Regions from separate parts of the Streptomyces sp. NPDC027185 genome, predicted to be linked through region 1. Evidence: riboswitches for the same ligand, from Rfam matches in the RefSeq annotation. Region 1 holds a riboswitch; the other holds the start of a gene.
What was found. Region 1 has a riboswitch for cobalamin ahead of cobN (cobaltochelatase subunit CobN). Riboswitches for the same ligand answer to the same signal wherever they lie in the genome.
Positions count from the first base shown of each region.

Region 2: another riboswitch for cobalamin. It lies ahead of ACZ4M8_RS07320 (ribonucleoside-diphosphate reductase subunit alpha); the one in region 1 lies ahead of cobN (cobaltochelatase subunit CobN).

Region 1 is NZ_JBVHRF010000010.1:33,499-37,703, reverse strand. Features, by position in the region: gene cobN (cobaltochelatase subunit CobN) at 1-2,525, opposite strand, end outside; cobalamin riboswitch at 2,563-2,685, opposite strand; gene cobG (precorrin-3B synthase) at 3,389-4,205, shown strand, end outside.
Region 2 is NZ_JBVHRF010000002.1:482,254-486,458, reverse strand. Features, by position in the region: gene ACZ4M8_RS07320 (ribonucleoside-diphosphate reductase subunit alpha) at 1-1,701, opposite strand, end outside; cobalamin riboswitch at 1,860-2,017, opposite strand; gene ACZ4M8_RS07315 (Uma2 family endonuclease) at 2,146-2,733, shown strand; gene mctP (monocarboxylate uptake permease MctP) at 2,813-4,205, opposite strand, start outside.

The sequences.
Region 1 (4,205 bases):
AGGGAGTCGGCGAGCGCCTGACCGGTCTCCCACGCGAGGCGGGAGGGGACGGCCTTGGGGTCGACGGAGTAGAAGTTGCGGCCGGTCGGCAGGACGTTGACGAGGCCGCGCAGCGGGGAGCCGGACGGGCCCGCCGGGACGAAACCGCCGCTGAGGGCGTGGACGGCGTGGTCGATCTCGGCGGTGGTGCCGGCCAGGCGGGGGACGACCTCGCGGGCGGCGAAGTCGAGGATCGCGGCGACCTGTTCCGGCTGTCCGGCGGCGACCGCGGCGACGGCGGAGGGCGCCCAGTCGGCGTCCTCCATCGCCTGGACCAGCTCCCGGGCGCGGTCCTCGGCCTCGTCGGCGGTGGTGCGGGTCGCGGCGGACTCGTCCAGGCCCAGCGCCTCGCGCAGACCGGGCAGCGCGGACGTACCGCCCCAGATCTGGCGGGCGCGGAGGATCGCGAGGACGAGGTTGACGCGTGCCTCGCCCGTCGGGGCGGCGCCCAGGACGTGCAGGCCGTCGCGGATCTGGGCGTCCTTGACCTCACAGAGCCAGCCGTCGACGTGGAGGAGGAAGTCGTCGAAGCCGTCGTCGTCGGGGCGGGCCTCCAGACCGAGGTCGTGGTCGAGCCGGGCCGCCTGGATGAGCGTCCAGATCTGCGCGCGGATGGCCGGGAGCTTCGCCGGGTCCATGGCGCTGATCTGCGCGTACTCGTCGAGGAGCTGTTCGAGCCGGGCGATGTCGCCGTACGACTCGGCGCGCGCCATCGGCGGGACGAGGTGGTCGACGAGGGTGGCGTGGACGCGGCGCTTGGCCTGGGTGCCCTCGCCGGGGTCGTTGACGAGGAACGGGTAGACGAGGGGGAGGTCGCCGAGGGCGGCGTCGGGGCCACAGGCGGCGGACAGGCCCGCGTTCTTGCCGGGCAGCCACTCCAGGTTGCCGTGCTTGCCGAGGTGGACCATGGCGTCGGCGCCGAAACCGCCGTCGTCGGCACAGGCGGCGATCCAGCGGTAGGCGGCCAGGTAGTGGTGGGACGGCGGCAGATCGGGGTCGTGGTAGATCGCGATCGGGTTCTCGCCGAAGCCGCGCGGCGGCTGGATGAGGATCAGCAGATTGCCGCGGCGCAGGGCGGCGAGGACGATGTCGCCCTCCGGGTCGCGGCCCGGCTCGTCCACGTGGCTGCGATCGAGGAACATCTCGCCGGGCGGCGGGCCCCAGTGCCGCTCGACGGCGTCGCGCAGCTCCTGCGGGAGGGTGGCGTACCAGCGCTTGTAGTCGGCGGCGGGGATGCGGACCGGGTTCTTGGCGAGCTGTTCCTCCGTCAGCCACTCCTGGTCGTGGCCGCCCGCCTCGATGAGGGCGTAGATCAGCTCGTCGCCGTCACCGGACTCCAGACCGGGTACGGCCTCGTCGCCGAAGTCGTAGCCCTCCTCGCGCAGGCGGCGCAGGAGGGCGACGGCGGAGGCGGGAGTGTCGAGGCCGACGGCGTTGCCGATGCGGGAGTGCTTGGTGGGGTACGCGGAGAGGACCAGCGCCAGCTTCTTGTCCTGGGCCGGGATGTGGCGCAGGCGGGCATGGCGGACGGCGATACCGGCGACACGGGCGGCGCGCTCGGGGTCGGCGGCGTACGTCGGCAGACCGTCCTCGTCGATCTCCTTGAAGGAGAACGGGACGGTGATCAGGCGGCCGTCGAACTCGGGGACGGCGATCTGGGTGGCGGCGTCCAGCGGGGAGAGACCCTCGTCGTTCTCCTCCCAGGCGGCGCGGTTCCCGGTCAGGCAGAGCGCCTGGAGGATCGGCACGTCGAGGGCGGCGAGCGCGCCCGCGTCCCAGGATTCGTCGTCGCCGCCGGCGGATGCCTCGGCGGGCTTGGTGCCGCCCGCCGCGAGGACGGTGGTGATGATCGCGTCGGCGGGGCGCAGCGCCTCGATCAGCTCCGGTTCGGGCGCGCGCAGCGAGGCGACGAAGAGCGGCAGCGGACGGCCGCCGGCCTCCTCGATCTTGGTGCAGAGCGCGTCGACGAAGCCGGTGTTGCCGCTCATGTGGTGGGCGCGGTAGTAGAGCACCGGGATGAGCGGGCCGTCGATGTCCGTACGGGCCGCGGGCCGGGCCAGCTCGCCCCAGGACGGCGCGGGCTGCGGCGGTTCGAAGCCGTGGCCGGTCAGCAGGACGGTGTCGGAGAGGAAGCGGGCGAGGCGGCCGAGGTTCTCCGGCCCGCCGTGCGCGAGGTAGGCGTGCGCCTCGGCGGCGATGCCGACGGGGACGGTGGACGCCTCCATCAGCTGGGCGTCCGGGGCCTGTTCGCCGGTGAGGACGACGACGGGGCGGTGCTGGTCCTCGGCGAGAAGGAGGTTCAGGCCCTCCTCCCAGGCGCGGATGCCGCCGAGGAGACGGACCACGACGAGGTCGGCGCCGTCGAGCAGCGCGGGCAGTTCGGCGAGGTCGAGCCGGGCCGGGTTGGCGAGCCGGAACGGCACGGGGCCGCCGGCGGCGCGGGCGCTGAGGAGATCGGTGTCGGAGGTCGACAGCAGCAGAAGCATGCGAGCGCAGAGCCTTCCTCGGGGTATCCGCGCCCCGGGTGGTTCGTTGGACGGCGGGAGTTCCTGACTCACCCGGCGGCTGCCGGGCTCACAGTGGCGGGACCGCGCCGGACTCTCACCGGGCTTCCTCCCCTGAGAGCCGCCCCCTGACGGGAAAGCCCTCGTCGCCGTCGCCGGCGTCGGCGGGCCGGCTGACCCACCGCAGTGAATGGTAAGGGCTGCCCCGCCGCCACGGGAGCGGGCCTTCGGCTCGATGTACGAGGTCAGGCGGGCACCTTGGGGGAACGCCGCGTGGGGACGCCCGGGGGGCGTGCCGGGCGGGGCGGCTGCCCGGGGCCCCTTACGGGATGCCCTACGGGCGGGGCAGGGCGGCCGTACGGGCGGAGGGCTCGCGGCCGTACGGGGTGCGGATGTTCCTCGCCCGTACGGGGCACGCGGCGGCCGTGGGGCGTGGGTTCGGGCTCCGGTGGGGCGCGGGCGGGGCCGTACGAGGTGCGGGGCGTGGGGCCTGTGGTGGCCTTGCGGGCCGCGGGCCGCGGGCCCTCGGGGCAGCTCGGCCTTGGCGGGGATCGGCCTTACGGGGTGCGTGTCCGGGCTGGAGCGCCGGGGTGCCTGCACGTGAGCGGATCCGGAGGCGTGGCGTGGTGCGCGCGGACCGTACGGGCCGGGGCCGTACCCGTAGGGGCGAGGGCGGTGGCCTGCCCGGATGGGGCCGGGTCCCGTACGGGATCGGGGCCCGGCCCCGTACAGGTATCCCGTTCAGGGCCCGGTCCGGCCCGTACGGGTCTCGGAGGGCCGGGCCGGTGGCCGGGGCGGGCCCGGGGCGCCGTCGGGGTCCGGGGGGCGTCGGTATGCTCGCGGCCATGCCGCCCTCCCCCTCGAACCGGCCCTCCGGGGTCCAGCCGCCGCTGCGTGAGCGCGGTGACGCCTGCCCGGGAGCGCTGCGACTGCACACGGCGGCGGACGGCGCGCTGGCCCGCGTACGGGTGCCCGCCGGAGAGTTGACGGTGCGTCAGGCGACGGCGTTGGCGGACGCGGCGGAGCGCCTCGGGGACGGCGCGCTCTCCCTCACCTCGCGCGGCAACGTGGAGCTGCGCGGCCTCGGCGACGGCTGCGGCGGCGATCTGGCCGCGCTGCTGGCCGACGCCGGTCTGCTGCCCTCCGTACGCCATGAACGCGTCCGCAACATCGTCGCCTCACCGCTCGCCGGACTCGACGGCCGCACCCCCGCCGACGTGCGGCGCTGGGCCCGTGAGCTGGACGGATTGCTCTGCGCGCAGGAGTGGACGGCGCGGCTTTCGGGCCGGTTCCTCTTCGTCCTGGACGACGGCCGGGGCGATGTGACGGGCCTCGGCGGAGATGTGACCTTGGTCGCAGAAGACGCGGCGGACGCCGAGGGCGTCGAGGGCGCGGCGGGCGCGGCCGGCCCGGGGCGCGCTCCCGGGGGCGCCCCCTCCGCCCTCCTCTTCCTCGGCGCCCCCGAGGGCTCCGGCGGCACCGATGGTGCCACGGCGGCGCTGCGGGTCGCGGGCGCCGACGCCGCCCGTGCCGCGCTGGCCGCCGCCCGGGTCTTCCTCGACGCCGCGGACGCGAGCGGCAGCGGGGCCTGGCGGTTCCGGGATCTGCCGGGGGGCGCGGCGCCGGACGCGCGCGCCGTCGGCGAGCGGCTGCGCGCCGCCG
Region 2 (4,205 bases), on a different contig from region 1:
GTACGCGGTGAGCATGATCCGCTCGGAGATCCGGGTGGACAGCGCGCGGGCCTCGGGGGAGTCGAACGGCAGCCGCAGCCGGAAGAAGACGTCCTGGAGACCCATCAGGCCCAGGCCCACCGGGCGCCAGCGGGAGTTGGAGGCCGACGCCTGCTCGGTCGGGTAGAAGTTGATGTCCACGACGCGGTCGAGGAAGGTGACGGCGGTGCGGACGGTGGCGTCCAGCCGCTCCCAGTCCATCGCGTCCTCCCAGCCGGCGCTCACGTCGCCGAGGTGGGCGGCGAGGTTGACCGAGCCGAGGTTGCAGACCGCGGTCTCACCGTCGTCGGTGACCTCCAGGATCTCCGTGCAGAGGTTGGAGGAGTGGACGACCTTGCCGGGCTCGGCGGTCTGGTTGGCGGTGCGGTTGGCGTGGTCCTTGAAGGTCATCCAGCCGTTGCCGGTCTGCGCCAGCGTCCGCATCATCCGGGAGTACAGCACCCGCGCCGGGACCTGCTTGAGGGCGCGGCCCTCGGCCTCCGCCTTCCGGTACGCGGCGTCGAACGCGTCGCCCCACAGGTCGACCAGTTCCGGCGCGTCCGAGGGGGAGAAGAGCGACCAGTCGGCGTCCGCCTCGACGCGGCGCATGAACTCGTCGGGGATCCAGTGCGCGATGTTGAGGTTGTGGGTGCGCCGCGCCTCCTCGCCGGTGTTGTCGCGCAGCTCCAGGAACTCCTCGATGTCCGCGTGCCAGGTCTCCAGGTAGACGCAGGCGGCGCCCTTGCGCCGGCCGCCCTGGTTGACGGCGGCGACGGAGGCGTCCAGCGTCCGCAGGAACGGCACGATGCCGTTGGAGTGCCCGTTGGTGCCGCGGATCAGCGAACCGCGGGCCCGGATACGGGAGTACGACAGGCCGATCCCGCCGGCGTGCTTGGAGAGCCGGGCGACCTGGTGGTAGCGGTCGTAGATCGAGTCCAGCTCGTCCAGCGGCGAGTCCAGCAGGTAGCACGAGGACATCTGCGGGTGGCGGGTGCCGGAGTTGAAGAGCGTGGGGGAGGACGGCAGGTACGACAGTGAGCTGGTCAGGCGGTACAGCTCGGCGACGTCGGCCAGCGCCCGCGCCGAGTCGTCCTCGGCGAGCCCGCAGGCGACCCGGAGCAGGAAGTGCTGCGGGGTCTCGATGACCTGCCGGGTGGTGGGGTGGCGCAGCAGGTAGCGGGAGTGGACGGTGCGCAGCCCGAAGTAGCCGAACCGGTCGTCGGCGCCGTCGGCCAGCGCCCGGGTGACGAGCGCGTCCAGCTCGGCGGCGTGGGTGGCGACGAACGCGGCGGTGGCGTCGGCGATCAGGCCCTCGCGGTGGCCGGTGGCGACCGACGCGGAGAACGACGTGGCGCCCTCGCCCGCGGCCTCCTCGGCGATGGCGAGGGTCAGCAGCCGCGCGGCGAGCTTGGAGTACTGCGGCTCGTCGCCGATCAGCCCGGCGGCCGCGTCGATCGCCAGCTCGCGCAGTCCGGCCGCGTCGGAGCCGGGGTGGCGGCCGCGGAGCGCGGCGGCGGCGACCTTGCCGGGGTCGGTGGCGGTCAGGTCGGCGGTCAGCTCGGTCAGGGTGCGCAGCAGGGCGGTGCCGGGCGGGTCCTGGCCGGGTACGCCGGCGGGGAACGTGGCCGTCTCAAGCGCTGCGGCCTCGGCGTCGGTCGCGGACTGCGGTGGCGCGGTGGTCACGTGGTGCTCTCCCTCACTCGGCGGGGGCCGGAGGGAGGCGCGACGGGCGCACGGCGGGCGGCGGCGCCCGGCAGCGCACAGGCGCGGGCGCACGGGAGCCCGCGCGGCGTCCACCGGCCCATCCCTCGGGGCCCGGACATCTCGACGTCCGGCCAGGCGGCGCGGACGTACCATCGGCAGGTCTTCGGACTCACGGGCACATCCCGGGCCGGCCGGGCGATATCAAGGGATATCCATGTGCTCGTACACCGTTGCGGGACAGTTCCGGACTCACACCGGATTCCCCTGCGACGACAGCGAGGATGAGCATACATGTGGTGGTGGCCTCTTGGGTGCACCCCCATATCTAGTGCGGTGCGGTGAGCGGGCGGTGGCTGTCGGTGGTCTCGGATATCGTCGGTACCGCAGTCCCCGCAGGGCTTGGCGACGCACGAGGAGGCTCCCGTGACCGCGCTCATCGACCGGCCGCACGCCACGCTCACCGACTACTTCGAGGAAGCCGCCCGGATAATCGACAGGGCGGAAGAAGGTGTACGGCTGGAACTCATCGACGGGAAGATCAGGAGCAAGGCCGTGCCGGACGGGGACCACGGGCGGATCATCCAGTGGCTGACACGCATCTGCATGCAGCACCGGCCGGAGCTGTGGCTCAACCCTGACCAGGGCCTGAAGGTGGAGACGTACCGCAGTGGCCGAGCGCGCCCGGACGGTTCCCTCGCGGCCAGCGAGGCGTTCGTGGGGCAGGGCGAGTGGGCCGATCCGGACTCCGTGCTGATGGTCGTCGAGGTCACCTCCCACGACTCCGACACCGACCGCCGCGACCGGGTGGAGAAGCCCCGGGCCTATGCGGAGTCCGGCATCCCCCTCTGCCTGCTGATCGACCGGGAATCCTGCGAGGTGACCCTCTTCAGCGAGCCGGACGGCTCCCGCTACGAGGACGTCCACACCGTCCCGTTCGGCAAGGCGCTCCACCTGCCGGACCCGGTGAACATCACGCTGGAGACCGAGCCGCTCAAGGACTGGGTGAGCTGACGCCGCCGTCCGCAGCAACGACAGCAGGCCGCCGCTTCCCGTGCGGAAGCGGCGGCCTGTGCGGAGCGGGTGCGGGGTGTCAGCGCCCCGCCGGCGCCTCCGCCGCGGCGGCCGGCCGGTCCGCGGCGGCGCTCTCGTCGCCGACGTCCGCGGTGTAGTCGCCGGGGCTGGTCTCGTCGGCGCCGTCGGGGGCCTTGAAGGCGCGGAGGGCGAAGGTCAGGGCGACCGTCACCGCGATGTTGAGAACGAACGCGGTCAGGCCGATGTAGCCGATCTGGCCGATGCCGGGGATCTCCGCGCTGGAGCCGCCGAAGTGGGCCTGGGTCGGGCTCGCCACGCCGTAGGCGGCGAGCGTGCCGTAGATCATGCCGGCCGCCCAGCCGGCCAGCAGCGCCCAGCGGTGGAACCAGCGGGTGAACAGGCCGCCGACCAGCGCCGGCATGGTCTGGAGGATCCAGATGCCGCCCAGCAGCTGGAAGTTGATGGCCACGGTCTTGTCCATGCCGAGTACGAAGACCAGCGCGCCGACCTTCACCAGCAGCGACACCAGCTTGGCGACCTTGTGCTCCTGCTCGGGCGTGGCGCCGGGCTTGAGGAAGTCCTTGTAGACGTTGCGGGTGAAGAGGTTGGCCGCGGCGATGGACATGATCGCGGCGGGCACCAGCGCGCCGATGCCGATCGCGGCGAACGCCACGCCCGAGAACCAGCTGGGGAACATGTCCTCGAAGAGCTGCGGGATGGCGAGTTGGGCGTTGCCGTGGGTGTCCGTGCCCGCCTTGATCGCCATGAAGCCGAGCAGCGCGAGGAAGCCGAGCATCAGCGAGTACAGCGGCAGGATGGTGGTGTTGCGGCGGATCACGTTGCGGTTGCGGGAGGAGAGCGTCGCGGTGATCGAGTGCGGATACATGAACAGCGCGAGCGCCGAGCCGAGAGCCAACGTGGCGTACGCCCACTGGTTATGGGGGCCGCTGGCCAGCTCACCGCGGGGCTTGCCGGTCGGTCCCGGCTCGGCGAACGCCTTGCCCGCCGCGTGGAAGACCGCGTCGAACCCGCCGAGCTTGATCGGGATGTAGATGATCGCGACGCCGATGACCAGGTAGATCAGCCCGTCCTTGACGAACGCGATCAGCGCCGGCGCGCGCAGCCCCGAGGAGTAGGTGTACGCGGCGAGCACCGCGAACGCGATCAGCAGCGGCAGGTCCTTGACGAACCAGTTGGTGTTCTCGCCGCCGCCGACGCCCATCACGTCCAGCACCGCCTGGATACCGACGAGTTGCAGCGCGATGTACGGCATCGTCGCCAGGATGCCGGTCAGCGCGACGGCCAGCGACAGGCCCTTCGAACCGAAGCGTCCGCGCACGAAGTCGGAGGTGGTGACGTAGCCGTGCTTGTGCGAGACCGACCACAGGCGGGGCAGGAAGGTGAAGATCAGCGGGTACACGAGGATCGTGTACGGCACCGCGAAGAAGCCG